3 regions of the Halalkalibacter krulwichiae genome follow, and region 2 is predicted to be linked to each of the others. Evidence: a T-box and tRNA genes for the amino acid it is inferred to sense, from the RefSeq annotation. Region 2 holds a T-box; the other regions hold tRNA genes.
The links. The T-box of region 2 lies ahead of serS (serine--tRNA ligase). A T-box ahead of a tRNA ligase gene usually reads a tRNA of that ligase, here a tRNA-Ser.
Positions count from the first base shown of each region.

Region 1: it encodes a tRNA-Ser, which carries the amino acid that the T-box ahead of serS (serine--tRNA ligase) is inferred to sense. The anticodon was not compared.
Region 3: it encodes a tRNA-Ser, which carries the amino acid that the T-box ahead of serS (serine--tRNA ligase) is inferred to sense. The anticodon was not compared.

Region 1 is NZ_CP020814.1:4,291,839-4,298,670, reverse strand. Features, by position in the region: rRNA gene BkAM31D_RS21825 (16S ribosomal RNA) at 1-101, shown strand, start outside; rRNA gene BkAM31D_RS21820 (23S ribosomal RNA) at 479-3,414, shown strand; rRNA gene rrf (5S ribosomal RNA) at 3,477-3,592, shown strand; tRNA gene BkAM31D_RS21810 (tRNA-Ala) at 3,639-3,714, shown strand; tRNA gene BkAM31D_RS21805 (tRNA-Met) at 3,737-3,813, shown strand; tRNA gene BkAM31D_RS21800 (tRNA-Ser) at 3,823-3,915, shown strand; tRNA gene BkAM31D_RS21795 (tRNA-Gln) at 3,945-4,019, shown strand; tRNA gene BkAM31D_RS21790 (tRNA-Gly) at 4,024-4,098, shown strand; tRNA gene BkAM31D_RS21785 (tRNA-Leu) at 4,116-4,204, shown strand; tRNA gene BkAM31D_RS21780 (tRNA-Arg) at 4,215-4,291, shown strand; tRNA gene BkAM31D_RS21775 (tRNA-Pro) at 4,296-4,372, shown strand; tRNA gene BkAM31D_RS21770 (tRNA-Gly) at 4,387-4,460, shown strand; tRNA gene BkAM31D_RS21765 (tRNA-Ile) at 4,469-4,545, shown strand; tRNA gene BkAM31D_RS21760 (tRNA-Asn) at 4,549-4,623, shown strand; tRNA gene BkAM31D_RS21755 (tRNA-Glu) at 4,631-4,705, shown strand; tRNA gene BkAM31D_RS21750 (tRNA-Val) at 4,715-4,790, shown strand; tRNA gene BkAM31D_RS21745 (tRNA-Met) at 4,833-4,906, shown strand; tRNA gene BkAM31D_RS21740 (tRNA-Asp) at 4,916-4,992, shown strand; tRNA gene BkAM31D_RS21735 (tRNA-Phe) at 5,006-5,081, shown strand; tRNA gene BkAM31D_RS21730 (tRNA-Lys) at 5,319-5,394, shown strand; tRNA gene BkAM31D_RS21725 (tRNA-Leu) at 5,428-5,509, shown strand; gene BkAM31D_RS21720 (DUF4064 domain-containing protein) at 5,642-6,094, shown strand; gene BkAM31D_RS21715 (GNAT family N-acetyltransferase) at 6,269-6,760, shown strand; gene BkAM31D_RS21710 (ATP-binding protein) at 6,825-6,832, opposite strand, start outside.
Region 2 is NZ_CP020814.1:20,053-26,884, reverse strand. Features, by position in the region: gene nikC (nickel transporter permease) at 1-787, shown strand, start outside; gene BkAM31D_RS00100 (ABC transporter permease) at 805-1,746, shown strand; gene BkAM31D_RS00095 (ABC transporter ATP-binding protein) at 1,791-2,819, shown strand; gene BkAM31D_RS00090 (ABC transporter ATP-binding protein) at 2,794-3,804, shown strand; gene serS (serine--tRNA ligase) at 3,850-5,130, opposite strand; T-box leader at 5,213-5,430, opposite strand; gene pdxT (pyridoxal 5'-phosphate synthase glutaminase subunit PdxT) at 5,434-6,024, opposite strand; gene pdxS (pyridoxal 5'-phosphate synthase lyase subunit PdxS) at 6,033-6,832, opposite strand, start outside.
Region 3 is NZ_CP020814.1:236,797-243,628, reverse strand. Features, by position in the region: rRNA gene BkAM31D_RS01345 (16S ribosomal RNA) at 1-179, opposite strand, end outside; tRNA gene BkAM31D_RS01340 (tRNA-Ile) at 367-443, opposite strand; tRNA gene BkAM31D_RS01335 (tRNA-Gly) at 486-559, opposite strand; tRNA gene BkAM31D_RS01330 (tRNA-Pro) at 570-646, opposite strand; tRNA gene BkAM31D_RS01325 (tRNA-Leu) at 671-757, opposite strand; tRNA gene BkAM31D_RS01320 (tRNA-Leu) at 789-870, opposite strand; tRNA gene BkAM31D_RS01315 (tRNA-Asp) at 880-956, opposite strand; tRNA gene BkAM31D_RS01310 (tRNA-Val) at 965-1,040, opposite strand; tRNA gene BkAM31D_RS01305 (tRNA-Glu) at 1,068-1,142, opposite strand; tRNA gene BkAM31D_RS01300 (tRNA-Ser) at 1,152-1,242, opposite strand; tRNA gene BkAM31D_RS01295 (tRNA-Asn) at 1,244-1,318, opposite strand; gene BkAM31D_RS01290 (SprT family protein) at 1,440-1,889, opposite strand; gene cmpA (cortex morphogenetic protein CmpA) at 1,996-2,121, shown strand; gene BkAM31D_RS01280 (Tex family protein) at 2,213-4,399, opposite strand; gene BkAM31D_RS01275 (SpoIIE family protein phosphatase) at 4,507-4,935, opposite strand; partial or broken gene sigB (RNA polymerase sigma factor SigB) at 5,106-5,890, opposite strand; gene rsbW (anti-sigma B factor RsbW) at 5,853-6,338, opposite strand; gene BkAM31D_RS01260 (STAS domain-containing protein) at 6,335-6,658, opposite strand; gene BkAM31D_RS01255 (PP2C family protein-serine/threonine phosphatase) at 6,711-6,832, opposite strand, start outside.

The DNA.
Region 1 (6,832 bases), 340 kb from region 2:
GTAACCCTTTTGGGAGCTAGCCGCCTAAGGTGGGACAGATGATTGGGGTGAAGTCGTAACAAGGTAGCCGTATCGGAAGGTGCGGCTGGATCACCTCCTTTCTATGGAGTAATACTCTAGTCGATGTATGGTTTTAGAACCATATAACGCTTTGGTCTTTTGTTCAGTTTTGAAGGAACTCCCTTCAATTAATAGAAACTAACTTTGTAAGAAAAAAGTTAGTGACTGTGGTTCTTTGAAAACTAGATAATGCAATAGAAACAATGTTAGTTTTATCGGTATCTTATTTATAAGAGAAGATCAAACGAGCATGTCAAGAATTCAAAAACGACTTTTTCAAAATAGATCGTTTTTGGCAAAGAGCTTCGAGTAGTTCGAGGAAGCGAGTGGTCGAAAGAATGGAACGTACACCCGTACGTGACATGACTGAGATCCACGAAGCTGACGAAGAAATGCGAAGAAGATCTGCAGCCAAAATGGTTAAGTTAGAAAGGGCGCACGGTGGATGCCTTGGCACTAGGAGCCTAAGAAGGACGCGACGAACGGCGAAACGCCTCGGGGAGCTGTAAGTAAGCTTTGATCCGAGGATATCCGAATGGGGGAACCCACCATCCGTAATGGGATGGTACCCATACCTGAATACATAGGGTATGAGGAGGCAGACCTGGGGAACTGAAACATCTAAGTACCCAGAGGAAGAGAAAGCAAATGCGATTTCCCAAGTAGCGGCGAGCGAAACGGAAACAGCCCAAACCAAGAGGCTTGCCTCTTGGGGTTGTAGGACGTCTCATACGGAGTTACAAAAGACGAGCATAGGTGAAGCGATCTGGAAAGATCCGCAGTATAAGGTAACAGCCCTGTAGCCGAAATGCCCGTCTCTCCGAGACGTATCCTGAGTACGGCGGGACACGTGAAACCCCGTCGGAATCCGGGAGGACCATCTCCCAAGGCTAAATACTCCCTAGTGACCGATAGTGAACCAGTACCGTGAGGGAAAGGTGAAAAGCACCCCGGAAGGGGAGTGAAAGAGATCCTGAAACCGTGTGCCTACAACTAGTTGGAGCCCATTTACGGGTGACAGCGTGCCTTTTGTAGAATGAACCGGCGAGTTACGATCCCGTGCAAGGTTAAGCTGAATAGGCGGAGCCGCAGCGAAAGCGAGTCTGAATAGGGCGCATTAGTACGTGGTCGTAGACCCGAAACCGTGTGATCTACCCATGTCCAGGGTGAAGTTCAGGTAACACTGAATGGAGGCCCGAACCCACGCACGTTGAAAAGTGCGGGGATGAGGTGTGGGTAGGGGTGAAATGCCAATCGAACTCGGAAATAGCTGGTTCTCCCCGAAATAGCTTTAGGGCTAGCCTCGAGGGAAGAGTATTGGAGGTAGAGCACTGATTGGACTAGGGGTCCCCACAGGATTACCGAATTCAGTCAAACTCCGAATGCCAAATACTTATCCTCGGGAGTCAGACTGCGAGTGCTAAGATCCGTAGTCAAGAGGGAAACAGCCCAGACCATCAGCTAAGGTCCCAAAGTATACGTTAAGTGGAAAAGGATGTGGAGTTGCCCAGACAACCAGGATGTTGGCTTAGAAGCAGCCACCATTTAAAGAGTGCGTAATAGCTCACTGGTCGAGTGACTCTGCGCCGAAAATGTACCGGGGCTAAACGTATCACCGAAGCTATGGATTGACACCTTCTGGTGTCAGTGGTAGGGGAGCGTTCTAAGTGCAGCGAAGTCAGACCGAGAGGACTGGTGGAGCGCTTAGAAGTGAGAATGCCGGTATGAGTAGCGAGTGAGGGGTGAGAATCCCCTCCGTCGAAAGCCCAAGGTTTCCTGAGGAAGGCTCGTCCGCTCAGGGTCAGTCGGGACCTAAGCCGAGGCCGAAAGGCGTAGGCGATGGACAACAGGTTGAAATTCCTGTACCACCTCCTCACCGTTTGAGCAATGGGGGGACGCAGAAAGGTAGGGTAAGCGCGCTGATGGATATGCGCGTCCAAGCAGTTAGGCTGGAAAGTAGGCAAATCCGCTTTCCATAAAGGCTGAGCTGTGATGGCGAGGGAAATATTAGTACCGAAGTTCCTGATCCTACACTGCCTAGAAAAGCCTCTAGCGAGGTGAGAGGTGCCCGTACCGCAAACCGACACAGGTAGGCGAGAAGAGAATTCTAAGACGCTCGGGAGAACTCTCGTTAAGGAACTCGGCAAAATGACCCCGTAACTTTGGGAGAAGGGGTGCTCTATTAGGGTGCAAGCCCGAGAGAGCCGCAGTGAAAAGATCCAAGCGACTGTTTAGCAAAAACACAGGTCTCTGCGAAGCCGCAAGGCGAAGTATAGGGGCTGACACCTGCCCGGTGCTGGAAGGTTAAGAGGAGGGGTTATCCTTTGGGAGAAGCTCTGAATTGAAGCCCCAGTAAACGGCGGCCGTAACTATAACGGTCCTAAGGTAGCGAAATTCCTTGTCGGGTAAGTTCCGACCCGCACGAATGGTGTAACGATTTGGATACTGTCTCAACGAGAGACCCGGTGAAATTATAGTACCTGTGAAGATGCAGGTTACCCGCGACAGGACGGAAAGACCCCATGGAGCTTTACTGTAGCTTGATATTGGATGTTGGTACAGTTTGTACAGGATAGGTAGGAGCCTTGGAAGCGTGAGCGCCAGCTTACGTGGAGGCGTCGGTGGGATACTACCCTGACTGTGCTGACATTCTAACCTCGAGCCGTGATCCGGTTCAGGGACAGTGTCAGGTGGGCAGTTTGACTGGGGCGGTCGCCTCCTAAACAGTAACGGAGGCGCCCAAAGGTTCCCTCAGAATGGTTGGAAATCATTCGTAGAGTGCAAAGGCAAAAGGGAGCTTGACTGCGAGACCTACAAGTCGAGCAGGGACGAAAGTCGGGCTTAGTGATCCGGTGGTTCCGCATGGAAGGGCCATCGCTCAACGGATAAAAGCTACCCTGGGGATAACAGGCTTATCTCCCCCAAGAGTCCACATCGACGGGGAGGTTTGGCACCTCGATGTCGGCTCATCGCATCCTGGGGCTGAAGTAGGTCCAAGGGTTGGGCTGTTCGCCCATTAAAGCGGTACGCGAGCTGGGTTCAGAACGTCGTGAGACAGTTCGGTCCCTATCCGTCGCGGGCGTAGGAAATTTGAGAGGAGCTGTCCTTAGTACGAGAGGACCGGGATGGACACACCGCTGGTGTACCAGTTGTTCCGCCAGGAGCATAGCTGGGTAGCTACGTGTGGACGGGATAAGTGCTGAAAGCATCTAAGCATGAAGCCCCCTCAAGATGAGATTTCCCATGGAGTTAATCCAGTAAGACCCCTTAGAGATGATGAGGTTGATAGGTCTGGTGTGGAAGCGTGGCGACACGTGGAGCTGACAGATACTAATCGGTCGAGGACTTATCCAATATATTCTTGAGTTTCTATTACGCATTATCTAGTTTTGAGAGAACCATTTCTCTTAAATAAGTCTGGTGGCGATAGCGAAGAGGTCACACCCGTTCCCATGCCGAACACGGTCGTTAAGCTCTTCTGCGCCGATGGTAGTTGGGGGCTTCCCCCTGTGAGAGTAGGACGTTGCCAGGCTTTATATTTGGACTAACCTTGTTAGTCCAAATTTATTTTGTCACTTGGGGCCTTAGCTCAGCTGGGAGAGCGCCTGCCTTGCACGCAGGAGGTCAGCGGTTCGATCCCGCTAGGCTCCACCATATATAGTAAATTAGATAGTTTGGCGGTGTAGCTCAGCTGGCTAGAGCGTACGGTTCATACCCGTGAGGTCGGGGGTTCGATCCCCTCCGCCGCTACCATAATCATTCGGAGGAATACCCAAGTCCGGCTGAAGGGATCGGTCTTGAAAACCGACAGGCGGGTTAAACCGCGCGGGGGTTCGAATCCCTCTTCCTCCGCCATATTTTTTAAATGGACAAGTTTTTACTATTGGGCTATCGCCAAGCGGTAAGGCAACGGATTTTGATTCCGTCATGCGTTGGTTCGAATCCAGCTAGCCCAGCCATTTTGCGGAAGTAGTTCAGTGGTAGAACACCACCTTGCCAAGGTGGGGGTCGCGAGTTCGAATCTCGTCTTCCGCTCCATATTGTTTGTTTCCTGTGCCGGGGTGGTGGAATTGGCAGACACACAGGACTTAAAATCCTGCGGTAGGTGACTACCGTGCCGGTTCAAGTCCGGCCCTCGGCACCATATATATTTAGCGCCCTTAGCTCAGCTGGATAGAGTGTTTGACTACGAATCAAAAGGTCGGGAGTTCGAATCTCTCAGGGCGCGCCATTTACGGGAAGTGGCTCAGCTTGGTAGAGCACCTGGTTTGGGACCAGGGGGTCGCAGGTTCAAATCCTGTCTTCCCGACCATGAAATCTAAATATGCGGGTGTAGTTTAGTGGTAAAACCTCAGCCTTCCAAGCTGATGTCGTGAGTTCGATTCTCATCACCCGCTCCAATGAATATGGGCCTATAGCTCAGCTGGTTAGAGCGCACGCCTGATAAGCGTGAGGTCGGTGGTTCGAGTCCACTTAGGCCCACCATATTCCACAGTAGCTCAGTGGTAGAGCAATCGGCTGTTAACCGATCGGTCGTAGGTTCGAGTCCTACCTGTGGAGCCATTTTCCTGGCCCGTTGGTCAAGCGGTTAAGACACCGCCCTTTCACGGCGGTAACACGGGTTCGAATCCCGTACGGGTCACCATAATATGTTGGAGGATTAGCTCAGCTGGGAGAGCACCTGCCTTACAAGCAGGGGGTCGGCGGTTCGATCCCGTCATCCTCCACCATAGAATTTTTAGGAAACACATCATTCGATTACTTTATAACGACGCGGGGTGGAGCAGTCTGGTAGCTCGTCGGGCTCATAACCCGAAGGTCGGTGGTTCAAATCCGCCTCCCGCAATACCATTTTGGTCCGGTAGTTCAGTTGGTTAGAATGCCTGCCTGTCACGCAGGAGGTCGCGGGTTCGAGTCCCGTCCGGACCGCCATTTTTTATATTTAGGCTCAGTAGCTCAGTTGGTAGAGCAATGGACTGAAAATCCATGTGTCGGCGGTTCGATTCCGTCCTGAGCCACCATTTTTTGTAGTGAGCCGAATAAACTTACGAGCGTAACATCGTCCGTAAGCTACATGAAATACTTCATCGTAATATCTACGAGCCATTAGCTCAGTTACGAGCGTTACATCCTGAAATACTTCGAGTTGTTCCGACACAGCAGGCTGCGAAGCCGATCTAGTAGAGGAAGGAACAGGGGAGACGACAGAGCGTAACATCGTCCGTAAGCTACATGAAATACTTCATCGTAATATCTACGAGCCATTAGCTCAGTTGGTAGAGCATCTGACTTTTAATCAGAGGGTCGAAGGTTCGAGTCCTTCATGGCTCACCATTTTAGGTATTTTTTAAAAAATACCATTTATACGCGGGTGTGGCGGAATTGGCAGACGCGCTAGACTTAGGATCTAGTGTCTTATGACGTGGGGGTTCGACTCCCTTCACCCGCATTCCAAAGCAAAGGCTTTTCTAGAAGATGCATTCTTCTAGAAAAGCCTTTTTTGTTTTGTTGTTAATAATTGGAACTTTTTGTGTAACCGTTACGTATAAAAAAGAAAATCTTTCTGACTAAGGAGATGGTTATGAACAATTTCCGGATGAAACGAGTCTTTCTATTGTCTCTGACTTCATTGCTCATCCTCTTCGTTGCTCTTTTCTATATATCACTAAGCGGACCTCTAGAAAAAAGTAGTCTAGCCCAAACAATGTTGATTGAATTGTACAAGAAAGATCCTAAAGTTCAGAGAGACACGGCTAGTGGAACTCTAAAAATGTCACCAGAACAATTTGCTTATGAGACATTGTCCTTTCTAAACAACTATAAGCATTTGCCAATAAGTGCACTAGCCTTCTCAGCTTTTTTACATGTGGTGAGCTTAATTGTTATGAGCAGGAATAAGAATATTTCAGGTAGTTTGTTTATGTGTGCTGCCATTCTATCCTCTTTCCTTATCATTCCAGCACTTTTACAAGTTTACTTAGGATATCTCCTATTAAAAAAAGACACATCACCCATCACAGCGGCTAAGAGTTGATATTCATGATAACTAGTATACTTAGCGGTACGTATTCGAAAAAACGGTCTACAACTCGATCGATTTTAACGGTACTGCTATGGAATAAAGCAGTGCTTTTTTATTGAAATCTTTGGCTTGTATCATGTAAAATAGACACTTGTTATTTTAGTATAATGAATGGCGGTGTAATAGATGAACAGCAAGCCTGTTGTAAAAGAGTATATACATGAGTATCAAGATCAAGTCGTCCAGTTGATTCTTGATATTCAACAAAAAGAATATAATATTGCGATTACAAAAAATGATCAACCAGACTTATTTACAATTGAGGAATTTTACCGACAAGGGAACGGCAATTTCTGGGTTGCTTTATACGAAAATCGTGTAGTTGGCACGATCAGCCTTTTAGATATAGGGGAGAATCAAGTTGCCTTAAGGAAGGTATTTGTCGATAAACACTTTCGTGGTCCGATTTATCAAACGGCAAACCTTTTGTTAGAAACGGTAATGAACTGGTCAAGAGAGAGGAACGTTGGTGCGATTATACTAGGGACGACACCACAATTTAAAGCAGCGCACCGGTTTTATGAGAAGAATGGGTTTATTTCAATCGATCAAGCAGATTTACCTGAGAGTTTTCCAATATTAAAAGTTGATAAAAAGTTTTATAAGTATGTATTTTAGTTGAGTAATAAATGGGAGTGTCTCAAAAGGCTTGGTTAGTCTTTTTGAGACACTCCCAACTTTGTCAATGCA
Region 2 (6,832 bases):
GGTTGGTGGCTTTCTCATTTTATTCTTTATCTTAGTAGCTATCATTGGACCGTATTTCACACCATATGAACCAAATGTTCAAAATCACGTAAATAAACTAGCTAGTCCTTCGGCAGAACACTGGTTCGGAACTGATCATCATGGCCGTGATATTTTCACTCGGATCATTCATGGTATGTCAATTACTTTATATGTAGGCTTCTTTTCAGTTGTTATTGGTGCTATTGTCGGAATTTTCCTAGGAGTTGTTTCTGGTTATTATGGAGGTAAGTTGGATGCCTTTATCATGCGTGTCATGGATGTTCTTCTTGCTTTCCCTGGAATCTTACTAGCATTAGCAATCGTTAGTGTCCTTGGAGGAAGCTTAACAAACGTTATTATCGCAGTCGGTATTTTCTCAATTCCTGTCTTTGCTCGAATTGTACGTGGTTCTACATTAGCCGTCAGAAAATTGGAATATATTGACGCTGTAAGGTCTTTAGGTGCTAGTGATGCACGAATTATTTTCAAGCATGTACTACCTAATGTCACTTCTCCTCTTATCGTACAAGCCACATTAAGCATTGCTACATCAATTTTAACTGCTAGTGGACTTTCATTCTTAGGAATGGGTGCGCAACCACCTACACCAGAATGGGGAGCAATGTTATCGGATGGACGAAATTATATGTGGGATGCACCACATGTTGCTTTCTTCCCGGGTGTTGCAATTGTAATTGTCGTACTTGCCTTCAATATTTTTGGTGATGGCTTGCGCGATGCGTTAGATCCTAAAATGAAAAACTAGAAAGAGGTGCAAAGACAATGTTTACTTTTATCGTTCGTCGTCTGATTCAGACGATACCCGTATTAATTGGTGTAACCATTCTTACGTTTGGTTTAATGCACCTCATCCCTGGTGACCCAGCTCAAATCATGGCAGGGGAGAGTGCATCACCTGCTCAGGTTGAACAAATGCGTGAACGCCTTGGTCTTAATGAACCAATGCCTGTTCAGTATACAACATATGTAACGAATGCCATCCAAGGTGATTTAGGAAATTCCATTCGAAGCGGTCGTTCTGTTACTTCGGAAATCTCTGGTCGTTTCTGGGTGACAATGGAGTTAGCTATATATAGTACTATTTTAAGTGTATTCATCGGTTTAATTGCAGGTATTATTTCCGCAACAAAACACTACACGTTAACAGATGTTGTCATTATGATTATTGCGTTATTCGGCTTATCGATGCCCAACTTCTGGTTAGGGTTAATGCTCATCCAATGGTTCGCTATAGGGTTTGATATTGGTCCAATTAATACTGGTTGGTTCTCAGCGTCAGGTTGGGGTTCATGGCAACAAATCGTTTTACCAGTTATTACGCTCGGTACTGCAGGTGCTGCGATCATTGCACGTATGACTCGTTCAAGTATGCTTGAAGTTATTGGTCAAGATTATATTCGTACTGCTCGTGCCAAAGGGGTAAAAGAACGTGTCGTTATTTATCGTCATGCTTTAAAAAATGCTTTAATTCCTGTTGTTACAGTCGTTGGTCTTCAATTTGGAGGACTATTAGGTGGAGCAGTATTAACAGAGACAGTATTCGCTATTAACGGTATGGGACGTTTAATTATTGATGCCATCCGTGCACGTGACTTCCCTATTGTTCAAGGGACTGTACTTGTCTTCTCATTACTATTCGTATTTGTTAACTTACTTGTGGACATCGCATATAGATTCTTAAACAAGCGAATTGACTTAAATTAATCGTTCTGTAAATAGATTATAGACATTAGAAAGGTGTGAATCCTGTGACAGAAACCATTCTTGAAGTCCGTGACCTTCGAACGTCCTTTTTCACGGAGAACTTTGAAGTTAAAGCTGTCGACGGTGTGAATTTCTCAGTACCAAAGGGAAAAACACTTGGAGTCGTGGGTGAGTCTGGTTCAGGGAAAAGTATAACATCACTTTCCATCCTTAGACTTATTCAGAACCCAGGGAAAGTTGTTGGCGGCGAAGTTCTGTTTAAAGGTACAAATTTACTAGAGAAGTCTGAAGCTGAAATGAGAAAGATCCGTGGAAACGAAATTTCAATGATTTTTCAGGAGCCAATGACTTCACTAAATCCTGTTTATACTGTTGGACAACAAATCGGAGAGGCTTTTCAAATTCATGAAAAGTTAAATAAAAAACAATCAATTGAACGTTCTATTGAAATGTTGAAATTAGTTGGAATTCCTTCACCAGAACAGCGTGTTCATCAATATCCACACGAGTTATCTGGTGGAATGCGCCAACGTGTTATGATTGCAATGGCATTGGCTTGTAACCCAGAGTTATTAATTGCCGATGAACCAACAACAGCTTTAGATGTTACGATTCAAGCTCAAATTCTTGAATTAATGAAAGATCTCCAAAGTCGTTTAGGAATGTCGATTATTATGATTACGCATGATCTAGGTGTGGTTGCTGAAACATGTGATTATGTTGCGGTTATGTATTGTGGGAAAGTTGTTGAATACGCGACAGTGGATGAATTGTTCCGTAATCCACGTCACCCTTATACAGTTGGTTTATTAAATTCATTGCCACGTCACGATATTGATTTAGAAGAAGAAGAACTAACCGTTATTAAAGGGTCTGTACCAAGTCCTGCAGATATGCCAATAGGCTGTCGTTTTGCACCAAGATGCCCGCATGCTAGTGATATTTGTGTAGAGCGTTTGCCTGGTCTTGAAGAAGATGAAAATGGCAATCAAATTCGCTGTTGGATCTACTCTGAGGAGTGGGATGGCAATCCGGAGGTGAACGTGTATGAAAAAAGAACTACTGAAAGTTAATGATCTAAAACAATATTTCCCAATTAAAGGTGGAATGCTCGGACGTACAGTCAATCACGTAAAAGCTGTCGATGGAGTAACGTTTACCATTTATGAAGGTGAAACAGTTAGTATTGTAGGGGAGTCTGGTTGTGGGAAGTCTACAACAGGACGTGCGATCCTTCGTCTAGATGAACCGACATCTGGTGAAGTCGTTTTTGACGGTGAAGATTTATTATCACTGAACAAAGGACAAATGCGTAAGAAAAGAAAAGATTTACAGATCATTTTCCAAGATCCTTATGCATCGATTAATCCTCGTCAAACAGTTAGACAAGTACTAGAAGAAGCAATGGAAATACAAAATGTCGTACCACGTGAAAAGCGTGGCGAGAAGATTCGTGAGTTAATGGAAACAGTTGGTCTCGGTCCACACCAGGCGGATCGTTTCCCACATGAGTTCAGTGGTGGTCAACGTCAGCGTATTGGGATTGCTCGTGCATTATCTGTTGACCCAAAATTAATCATCTGTGACGAGGCTGTATCAGCGCTAGATGTTTCGATTCAAGCTCAAGTAATTAACTTGCTGAAAAAGTTACAAAAGGAATTTCAACTAACGTATCTATTTATCTCTCATGATTTAGGCGTTGTTCGCCATATCTCTGATCGTGTGATTGTAATGTACCTAGGTAGAATTGTTGAAATTGGTGATAAAACGTCTGTATTTGATAACCCGCAACATCCTTATACAAAGGCTCTTTTATCTGCTATTCCTGTTCCAGATCCAAATAAAAAGAAAGATCGTATTATCTTAAAGGGAGATGTTCCTTCGCCCATTAATCCCCCTCAAGGTTGTCGTTTCCATACACGCTGTCCTTTTGCGACAGATTTATGTAAGACAGATACTCCTGAGTTAAAAGCAGAGAATTATATGAAAGAAGGTCACATGGCTGCTTGTCACTACATGGACGAAATTGAATCAGGAAAACGCAAACCTAATTATTAATAAAAAAGCAACCGACTGCATGCATGTGCAGTCAGTTGCTTCTTTTTATTTTACTGTGATTCTTTCAACGTTTCTCATGTAAGGTCGTAGTACTTTAGGAATAACAACAGAACCGTCTTCTTCTTGATAATTTTCAAGAATAGCTGCGACTGTACGGCCAACTGCAAGCCCAGAACCATTTAAGGTATGAACGAATTCTGGTTTTGCCTTTGGCTCTGGACGATACTTAATGTTCGCACGACGAGCTTGGAAATCTTCAAAGTTACTACAAGAAGAAATTTCACGATAAGAGTTATTACTTGGAATCCATACTTCAAGATCGTATTTCTTAGCTGCTGTAAATCCAAGGTCAGCTGTACACATACTTAATACACGGTACGGCAACTCTAATAATTGAAGAATCTTTTCAGCATGTCCTGTTAGTTGCTCTAGTGCTTCATAAGAGTTCTCAGGCTTTACAAATCGTACTAGTTCAACTTTATTAAACTGGTGCTGTCGAATTAACCCTCTTGTATCACGTCCCGCAGAACCAGCTTCAGAACGAAAATTAGCACTATAAGCTGTATAAGCAATTGGCAGTTGATCAGCTGCTACAATTTCATCACGGTGTAAATTCGTTACTGGCACTTCTGCTGTTGGAATTAAGAAATATTCCTGATCTTGAATCTTGAATGCATCTTCTTCAAACTTTGGTAGTTGACCTGTACCTGTCATGCTTGCCCGGTTAACCATGTATGGAGGTAACACTTCTTCATAACCATGTTCTTCTTGGTGTAAATCCATCATAAAGTTAATGAGTGCACGCTCTAAACGTGCCCCTAGCCCCTTATACACGACAAAACGACTTCCGGTTACCTTTGATGCTTTTTCAAAGTCAAGAATGCCTAAGTCAGTTCCTAGATCCCAATGAGCCTTAGGGTCAAAACCAAATGAGCGTACTTCGCCCCATTTGCGAACTTCCACATTGTCGTCTTCAGTATCACCGACTGGAACACTTTCATGTGGCACATTCGGAATCGTAAGTAAAATCCCCTCCAGCTCAGCTTCTACTCCTCTAAGCTTGTCATCTAGTGTTTTGATTTGATCGGAGACTTCTTTTGTTTCCTTAATTAAATGGTCAGCATCTTTCTTTTCACGTTTTAACTGGGCTACCTCTTGTGAAACTTGATTGCGTCTACTCTTTAATTGTTCTACTTCCACAATCATTGTACGACGCTTTTCATCCAACTCTTCAAACTTATCTAAACCAGATATGTCTTCTCCTCGAGTTGCTAGCCTCGCTTTGATATCATCAAAATCCTTACGTAATCGTTTTATGTCTAACATGATAAATCCTCCTCTAATCTACATATTCATATATTACCAAAAACTAAGACAATAAAAAAAGCCCTCACCCCTTCTAATAAGAAGAAGGGACGAGAGCACCCGCGTTGCCACCCTTGTTGCATGTCATCTGACAATACCACTTTAGCAGGTAACGGCTGCAAACCGAGAGCACTTCAAAGAAAATATCAATTCGATGCTCTACTCCAAGGTGGATTCCACACAACCTCATACCGGTTCTCACCATCCACCGGCTCTCTGAAATGACGAATTGTATGTACTAATCCTTTTCAACGCATTCATCTATTAATTTGCTTTACTTGCCTTTGCTTCTTCAACAATTGATGCAAAATATTGGTGGAATCGATGGTCATCTGTTAATTCAGGATGGAAGGAACAAGCAAGAAAGTTTCCTTGTCTCGCCGCAACAATCTCATCATTATACTTAGAGAGTACTTCAACATTTTCTCCAACTTCCAAGATTAGAGGAGCTCTGATAAATACAGCTCGAATATCTTCGCCTACACCTGTCACATGGAGATCTGTCTCAAAACTTTCACGTTGACGACCAAATGCATTTCGTTGAACTTTCATATCAATAATTGCTAAATGACTTGAATCTTGTCCAACGATGTGATCAGCCATTAAGATCAACCCAGCACACGTCCCAAACATTGGTTTGCCTTCAGCAGCAAACTGCTTTAATGGCTCAAAGAAACCGTACAAATCAATTAAGCGACGCATTGTTGTGCTCTCCCCTCCAGGGAAGACTAGTCCATCAAGGTCAGCTAACTGCTCTACCTTCTTTACAACAACTACTTCTGTGTTAGGAGCCTCTAAACACTTAACATGTTCTCTAACAGCCCCTTGCAATGCTAAAACACCGATTTTAACCATAATGCTTCTTACCAGCCACGCTCTTGCATACGCTCAGTAGGGTTTAAAGTAGAAATTTCAATCCCTTTCATTGCTGTCCCAAGGCCTTTTGATAACTCAGCAATAAGTGCATAATCTTCGTAGTGTGTTGTTGCTTCTACGATTGCACGTGCAAACTTCTCAGGGTTGTCCGATTTGAAGATACCAGATCCTACGAATACACCATCAGCGCCTAACTGCATCATTAATGCAGCATCTGCCGGAGTAGCAACACCGCCCGCTGCAAAGTTAACGACTGGTAGTTTACCCGTTTCTTTAATTTGTAATAAAAGATCAAATGACGCTCCAAGGTTCTTTGCCTCTGTCATTAACTCGTCTGTAGACATTTGCTTCACCTTGTTAATTTGACCTTGAATCATACGCATATGACGTACAGCTTCAACGATATTACCGGTTCCAGGCTCTCCTTTTGTACGGATCATCGATGCACCTTCACCGATACGACGAGAAGCTTCGCCTAGGTCACGTGCTCCACATACAAATGGTACTGTAAAGTCACGCTTGTATAAATGAAATACTTCATCAGCTGGTGTAAGTACTTCACTTTCATCAATGTAATCAACACCCATAGCTTCTAATACACGAGCCTCAACAATATGACCGATACGTGCTTTTGCCATGACTGGAATAGATACCGCATTTAATACTTCTTCAACGATTGTAGGGTCCGCCATACGCGCTACGCCACCCGCTGCACGAATATCTGCAGGAACACGCTCTAATGCCATGACTGCTACCGCACCTGCTGCTTCAGCAATCTTCGCTTGTT
Region 3 (6,832 bases), 220 kb from region 2:
ATCCGGTATTAGCACCGATTTCTCGATGTTATCCCAGTCTACAGGGCAGGTTGCCCACGTGTTACTCACCCGTCCGCCGCTAACTAATTAAGAGCAAGCTCTTAATTAGTCCGCTCGACTTGCATGTATTAGGCACGCCGCCAGCGTTCGTCCTGAGCCAGGATCAAACTCTCCATAAAAATGGTAAGCTGATTAGCTCAATAAAAAATTTAAGGTGAAATTTGCCCTATCGGGTAAATTTCTTTGACGAGATATCATGTATCTCTTTTCGCTTGGCTTTTGTTCAGTTTTCAAAGAACTCGACGCCGCTCATTAGCGACTTTTAAAATGATACTATCAAACCTTTAAAAGGTCAAGAACTTTTTTTGGTGGGCCTGAGTGGACTCGAACCACCGACCTCACGCTTATCAGGCGTGCGCTCTAACCAGCTGAGCTACAGGCCCAAAAGAAGACATAAAAAAAGAATCTATCTTCAATTATGAAATTGGAGCGGGTGATGAGAATCGAACTCACGACATCAGCTTGGAAGGCTGAGGTTTTACCACTAAACTACACCCGCATATAAAAGATGGTCGGGAAGACAGGATTTGAACCTGCGACCCCCTGGTCCCAAACCAGGTGCTCTACCAAGCTGAGCCACTTCCCGTTTGAATAGATACCAAACAACATTTGGTGCGGTTGAGAGGACTCGAACCTCCACGGGGTCAACCCCCACTAGGCCCTCAACCTAGCGCGTCTGCCATTCCGCCACAACCGCGTTAGCACCAACAAATTATAATCAACAAAAGTGCGGGTGAAGGGAGTCGAACCCCCACGTCATAAGACACTAGATCCTAAGTCTAGCGCGTCTGCCAATTCCGCCACACCCGCAAAGATGAATGGCGGTCCGGACGGGACTCGAACCCGCGACCTCCTGCGTGACAGGCAGGCATTCTAACCAACTGAACTACCGGACCAAAATATATGGTGGAGGATGACGGGATCGAACCGCCGACCCCCTGCTTGTAAGGCAGGTGCTCTCCCAGCTGAGCTAATCCTCCACTTTGCTGTTAACTATATTACTAGAATGGTGACCCGTACGGGATTCGAACCCGTGTTACCGCCGTGAAAGGGCGGTGTCTTAACCGCTTGACCAACGGGCCATTTAAAAATGGCGGAGAAGGAGGGATTTGAACCCTCGCGCCGCGTAAACGACCTACACCCTTAGCAGGGGCGCCTCTTCAGCCACTTGAGTACTTCTCCTTGGCTCCACAGGTAGGACTCGAACCTACGACCGATCGGTTAACAGCCGATTGCTCTACCACTGAGCTACTGTGGAATATTATAACGACTTGGAATATTAAAACACATCACTAGAAGCTTATCAACTTTTTGTTCAGCTGACTCATTAGCGACTTCTATAATATAGCATACACTTTTTGAAAAACGCAAGTCTATTTTTAAATTTTTTTCAACTTACTTTTACATTTTCCACAAACATATCGTCTAATATCAATTTTACGTTTACGATTATACTCCAGCCCACAAACCGTGCATTGATACCGGTGGTTACTCGTAGTAGAGTTCTTTGTTCCCGGAATTGTTTCACAAAATCTAGGTGCACCAAGCTTCATCATTAAATCTTTAAAGTCATTATCGCGATGCTGATACCCCTTACCTTGAAGATGGAGGTGATAGTGACAAAGTTCATGCTTAATGATTCCCACTAACGCATCTTTTCCAAAATAGATTAACTGCTTAGGGTTAATCTCAATATTGTGGCTTCTAAGTAAGTAACGCCCTCCAGTCGTACGTAATCTATTGTTAAAAGTAGCTTCATGCAAAAAAGGTATCTTAAAATACTCTTCCGAAATACACTCCACCAATTTTTGTAACTGCTTATTCGTCATGGGATTATGATTCCCGTTCATAAATCTTCACCAATCCTTCAACTATGACAAACCTTCATTCATATAATAATCTAAATCCCGAAAGTCGTTAAGGAGTTGTTTGCCTATGCCTAAATGGCTAAGACAACAGTTAAAGCAAGCTTATTTAGAAAAAGACCGTTATCAAATTAGAGTCCTGAATCAATGCTGGTTCTATTATAAAGAAAGAGAATCATTAGAAGTCCAAACTTAAGTATAACGAAGAAGATTGAGGTTGCTAAATAACAATTTAACACACGTCACGCTTCCTCAATCTTCTTACTTTAATACATTATTAACAAATTCTATGACGAAACAGTTTGCATCTCCGTTTTTTTCATCGTTAGAGAAACTCTTCCTTTTTGTATATCGACTTGCTCTACCCAAACGGTTACGATCTCTCCTACCGTTACGACTTCTAAAGGGTGCTTGATGAAACGGTTTGTTAATTTAGAAATATGGACAAGCCCATCTTGCTTCACTCCAATGTCAACAAAGGCACCGAAATCAACCACATTTCGAACTGTCCCTTGTAACTCCATCCCAACTTGTAAATCTTCCATTTTAAGTACATCTTGTTTAAGTAATGGCTTGGCTACTTCGTCACGCGGATCACGTGCCGGACGCATGAGATTATCGATCATATCCTTTAATGTTGGTACACCTACTTCTAACTCTGATGCCAAACCCGATACGTCAATGTTCTGCAATAACTCCCTTACTCTTTCTGATCCTATCTCTTCAACAGTTGCACCAATTTGTTTTAACAACTTCTCTGCTTCGTTATAACTTTCAGGGTGAATAGCCGTTGCATCCAAAGGATGATCACCCTCTTGAATTCTCAGGAAGCCAATTGCTTGCTCATATGTTTTCGCTCCGAGCCTAGGAATTTTTTTCAACTGCTTCCGGTCTGTAAATCGTCCTTCTTCCTCACGACGCTTGACTATATTATTGGCGACAGCCTTTGATAGTCCAGCTACATACTGCAACAATGAACTTGAAGCCGTATTAACATTCACACCAACTTGGTTAACAGCTGTTTCCACCACAAAGGTTAACTGCTCATTTAATCTTTTTTGCGAGACATCATGTTGGTACTGACCTACCCCAACGGATTTAGGGTCAATTTTCACTAATTCAGCTAACGGATCTTGTAGGCGTCTTGCAATTGACACAGCACTCCTTTCCTCAACTTTCAAATCAGGGAATTCTTCCCTTCCCAGCTCAGAAGCCGAGTACACACTTGCTCCAGCCTCATTGACAATTAAATAATAAATTGATTCGTCAAGCTGTTTAATGACATCGGCAATGAATTGTTCAGTCTCTCTCGATGCTGTCCCGTTCCCAACGGCAATCATTTCAACTGAATGTTTGTTAATTAACTCTTTAACAACTACAGCTGATTTTTCGACCTCATTTCTCGGTGGTGTTGGATAGATAACCGCAATATCGAGAACTTTACCTGTTGCATCAACTACAGCTAATTTACAACCTGTTCTGTAAGCTGGGTCAACCCCAAGAACGGTTTTATCTTTCATTGGCGGTTGCAGAAGCAATTGCCTTAAGTTCTCTGAAAAAATATGAATCGCTTGTTCTTCAGCCTTTTCGGTTAATTCATTGCGAATATCGCGTTCAATCGAAGGCTCTATTAAGCGCTTATAGCCGTCTTCAATCGCTTCGGCCACAAAAGCCGCTGCCTTTGAATGAATATCTCTTATGGTTTTCCTTTTAATATCTTCTATGATACGGTCACTCGGGAAAACTAAAGAGACACGTAGAATCCCTTCCTTCTCACCACGATTCATTGCTAAAATCCGGTGTGGCACAATCGCCCTAATCGCTTCTTCGTACTCATAGTACATTTCAAAGATAGACTTTTCATCAGCTTCTTTGTCTTTTACAACAGTTTTCATTTTCCCGTCTTTAAAGCCTGATTGTCGAATGCTTTTGCGAAGCTCAGCATCATCAGAAATCCATTCTGCTATTATATCTTGAGCCCCTTGAATCACTTCTTCGATTGATCCAAGTTCCTTTTCTTCAGATATGTATGTCGCAGCTTCATCATTAACCGAACCATCCTTAGGGAAGGAATACAACCATACCGCAAATGGTTCTAATCCCTTTTCTTTCGCAATAGTTGCTCTCGTTCTTCTTTTTTGTTTATAAGGTCGATATAAATCTTCAATTTCCTGAAGCTTTTTAGCCTTTTGAATCTTTAATGTTAATTCATCAGTCAATTTTCCTTGTTCATCTATTAGACGGATAACTTCTTCTTGACGGTTACTTAGTTGGTTTGCATACTCCCACTTTTCAACAGTGGTACGAATTTGCACTTCATCGAGTCCACCTGTCATTTCTTTACGATAACGAGCAATAAAAGGGACTGTATTTCCTTCATTAACTAAAGTAATTAATTGCTCTATATAAGCTTTTTTAACATTTAACTCTTTCGCAATCGTAAGAATGGTCTCATTACGCTTTTCTTCATTCATCCCAACACCCCATTTTTAAATAGACTAGTATCATCATAGCATAGTTTTACACCTCAAAAAAAAGACAGCCTTTATACTCTTATCACAGAGATAACCAAGGCTATCTTTTATTTAAATCTCCCTATTAATATTGTTACATCATCAATAGCATAGTTTTCCTTTTCTAATAAATTTTCCAATCCAACAGTAGGAGACGTCATGCGGAGTAATCGTTCCTTTGCAGGTCTCCTCTTTAATCCATCCGAATACAATAGGAAAACAGCACCTTGATAAAAACGATAAGTCGAACTTTTAATCACTTGCTTTTTTCCTGATAAATAACCTCTTGCCGGAATCGGTTCAAATGTCGTACCATCTGGCAAATACAAAATGAATCCTATATTACCAAAATTACAATAGTCGATAAGTTGTCGATTATAGTCCACTTTAATAATCGTTAGAACGACACCTCTATGATTCACTAACACATCGTTACACGCTTTTACAAGTTGAGCAACATCGAGTCTATGAAGACTCCTAATAACACCAGCAGCCATTTCTGCTGACTTCCTAGCTTGCTCTCCACTTCCAAGACCGTCAATAACTGCACAAATGCTGTATTCCTTATCCTAAATCACAACATGAATATCTCCAGAACAATTTTCGCCAGGCTTAGACTGCTCATATACAACAATCTCTACTTGTTCATCATTGTAATGTGTTAACATCAAAGGATCTCCGTTGGTTCAACTTTAATTGCTTCTTTTAATTTCTCAAGAGCCCTTCGCTGCAAACGAGAAACATGCATTTGGGAGATACCTAACTTTTCACCCGTTTCCTTTTGACTGAAATTATGAAAATATGTATGGACGATAATTTCCTTTTCACGATCGTTTAAGACCTCAAACGCTTTTTCCAACAAAAGCTTCCGATCTGCTTCCTCAAACCCAGAATCAACATTTCCTACTAAGTCTAATAAAGTGACCTCGCCCCCTCTTGATCCGCTTCAAGTGAGCGATCAACAGAGAGCGCCTGATAGCTCTTGCTCATTTCCATCGTTTCTAACACTTCTTCTTCTGAGACACCAAGATGCTCTGCTATCTCATACACTAGGGGAGAACGTTGCAAGTCGGAAGTTAATTTCTCAACCGACTGTTTAATTTTCGGTCCTAGCTCTTTAATTCTGCGAGGTACATGAACACTCCAAGTCTTATCACGGATAAATCTCTTTATTTCGCCGAGTATTGTCGGAATTGCAAAAGATTCGAAACTTTTACCAAATGCAGCATCATATCTCTTCATCGCCGCTAACAAACCGACCATACCAACTTGAAACATATCTTCTTCATACTCCCGGCCTTTTGAAAACTTTCTTGATAAACTGCGCACAAGTCCTTCATAATGTTGAACAAGCTTTAACTGCGCACTTTCATCGCCAGACGCTTGGTAGCTGGTAATCCATTCGTACACTTCCTCATTGTTCTGGCTGCGCCTCTGAGAATCTTTCGACATCATGTTCCACCTCATCTCCATGAAGGAACTTGGTCATAACTAAAACAATGCCTGATTCATCATTTATTTCCACTTTATCCATTAATGTATTTATAAGAAACAGGCCCAAGCCACCTTCTTTTAAATCGGCTACAGGTCGATCGGCATTAACCGGTCCGAGCTGATCACGCACACTAGCAATATCAAAACTCTGTCCTTGATCAGCTACAACGATCTCGATCTTATCTTCATATAAGTAGAAAGAGACATTCATAACGCCTCCTTCCTCATATGCATGATTTACGACGTTCGTACATGCTTCTGCAACAGCAATCTTCATATCCTCGATCTCATCGTAGGTAAATCCGACCCGATTGGCAATTCCAGAAACAGTCAAACGGATCACACCTACATACTCTGGCTTTGCAGGAACACTCATTTGTATATGATCTGCTTCTTGTTGCTTCATCTTGACGCCTCCCCTTCCTCAATTGTAATGACTTCATTCAGACCTGTAATTGTAAACAGTCGTTTAATTCGGTCAGACATTCCTGTTAACACAAGGTTACCTTTATGAATATGTGTTGCTTTAAGCGCACCTATGAATATCCCAAGGCCCGTACTATCTATATAATGAACATCCGTTAAATCAACTTTGACATTTTTCCCAAGCTCTGTTAGAGGCAATAACTCCTCTCTTAACTTAGGGGCTGTATACGCGTCTACCTCTCCCGCTAAATATAAAACAGTCGTATCATTATCGGCTTCTAAACGAATAGATAAGTTCATAGTATCCTCTCCTTTTATCCCTTAAAAAACCTATACCCTTTAATCAGTCTAGTTAAACACGTTTAATTACCATTAATGTAAAATCATCTTTTAAAGTAAACTTTTGAAGTTTAGCTAATTCTTGATAAACATTATCAACCAACTCTTGTGCTGATAAGTGCATATACTTACGAA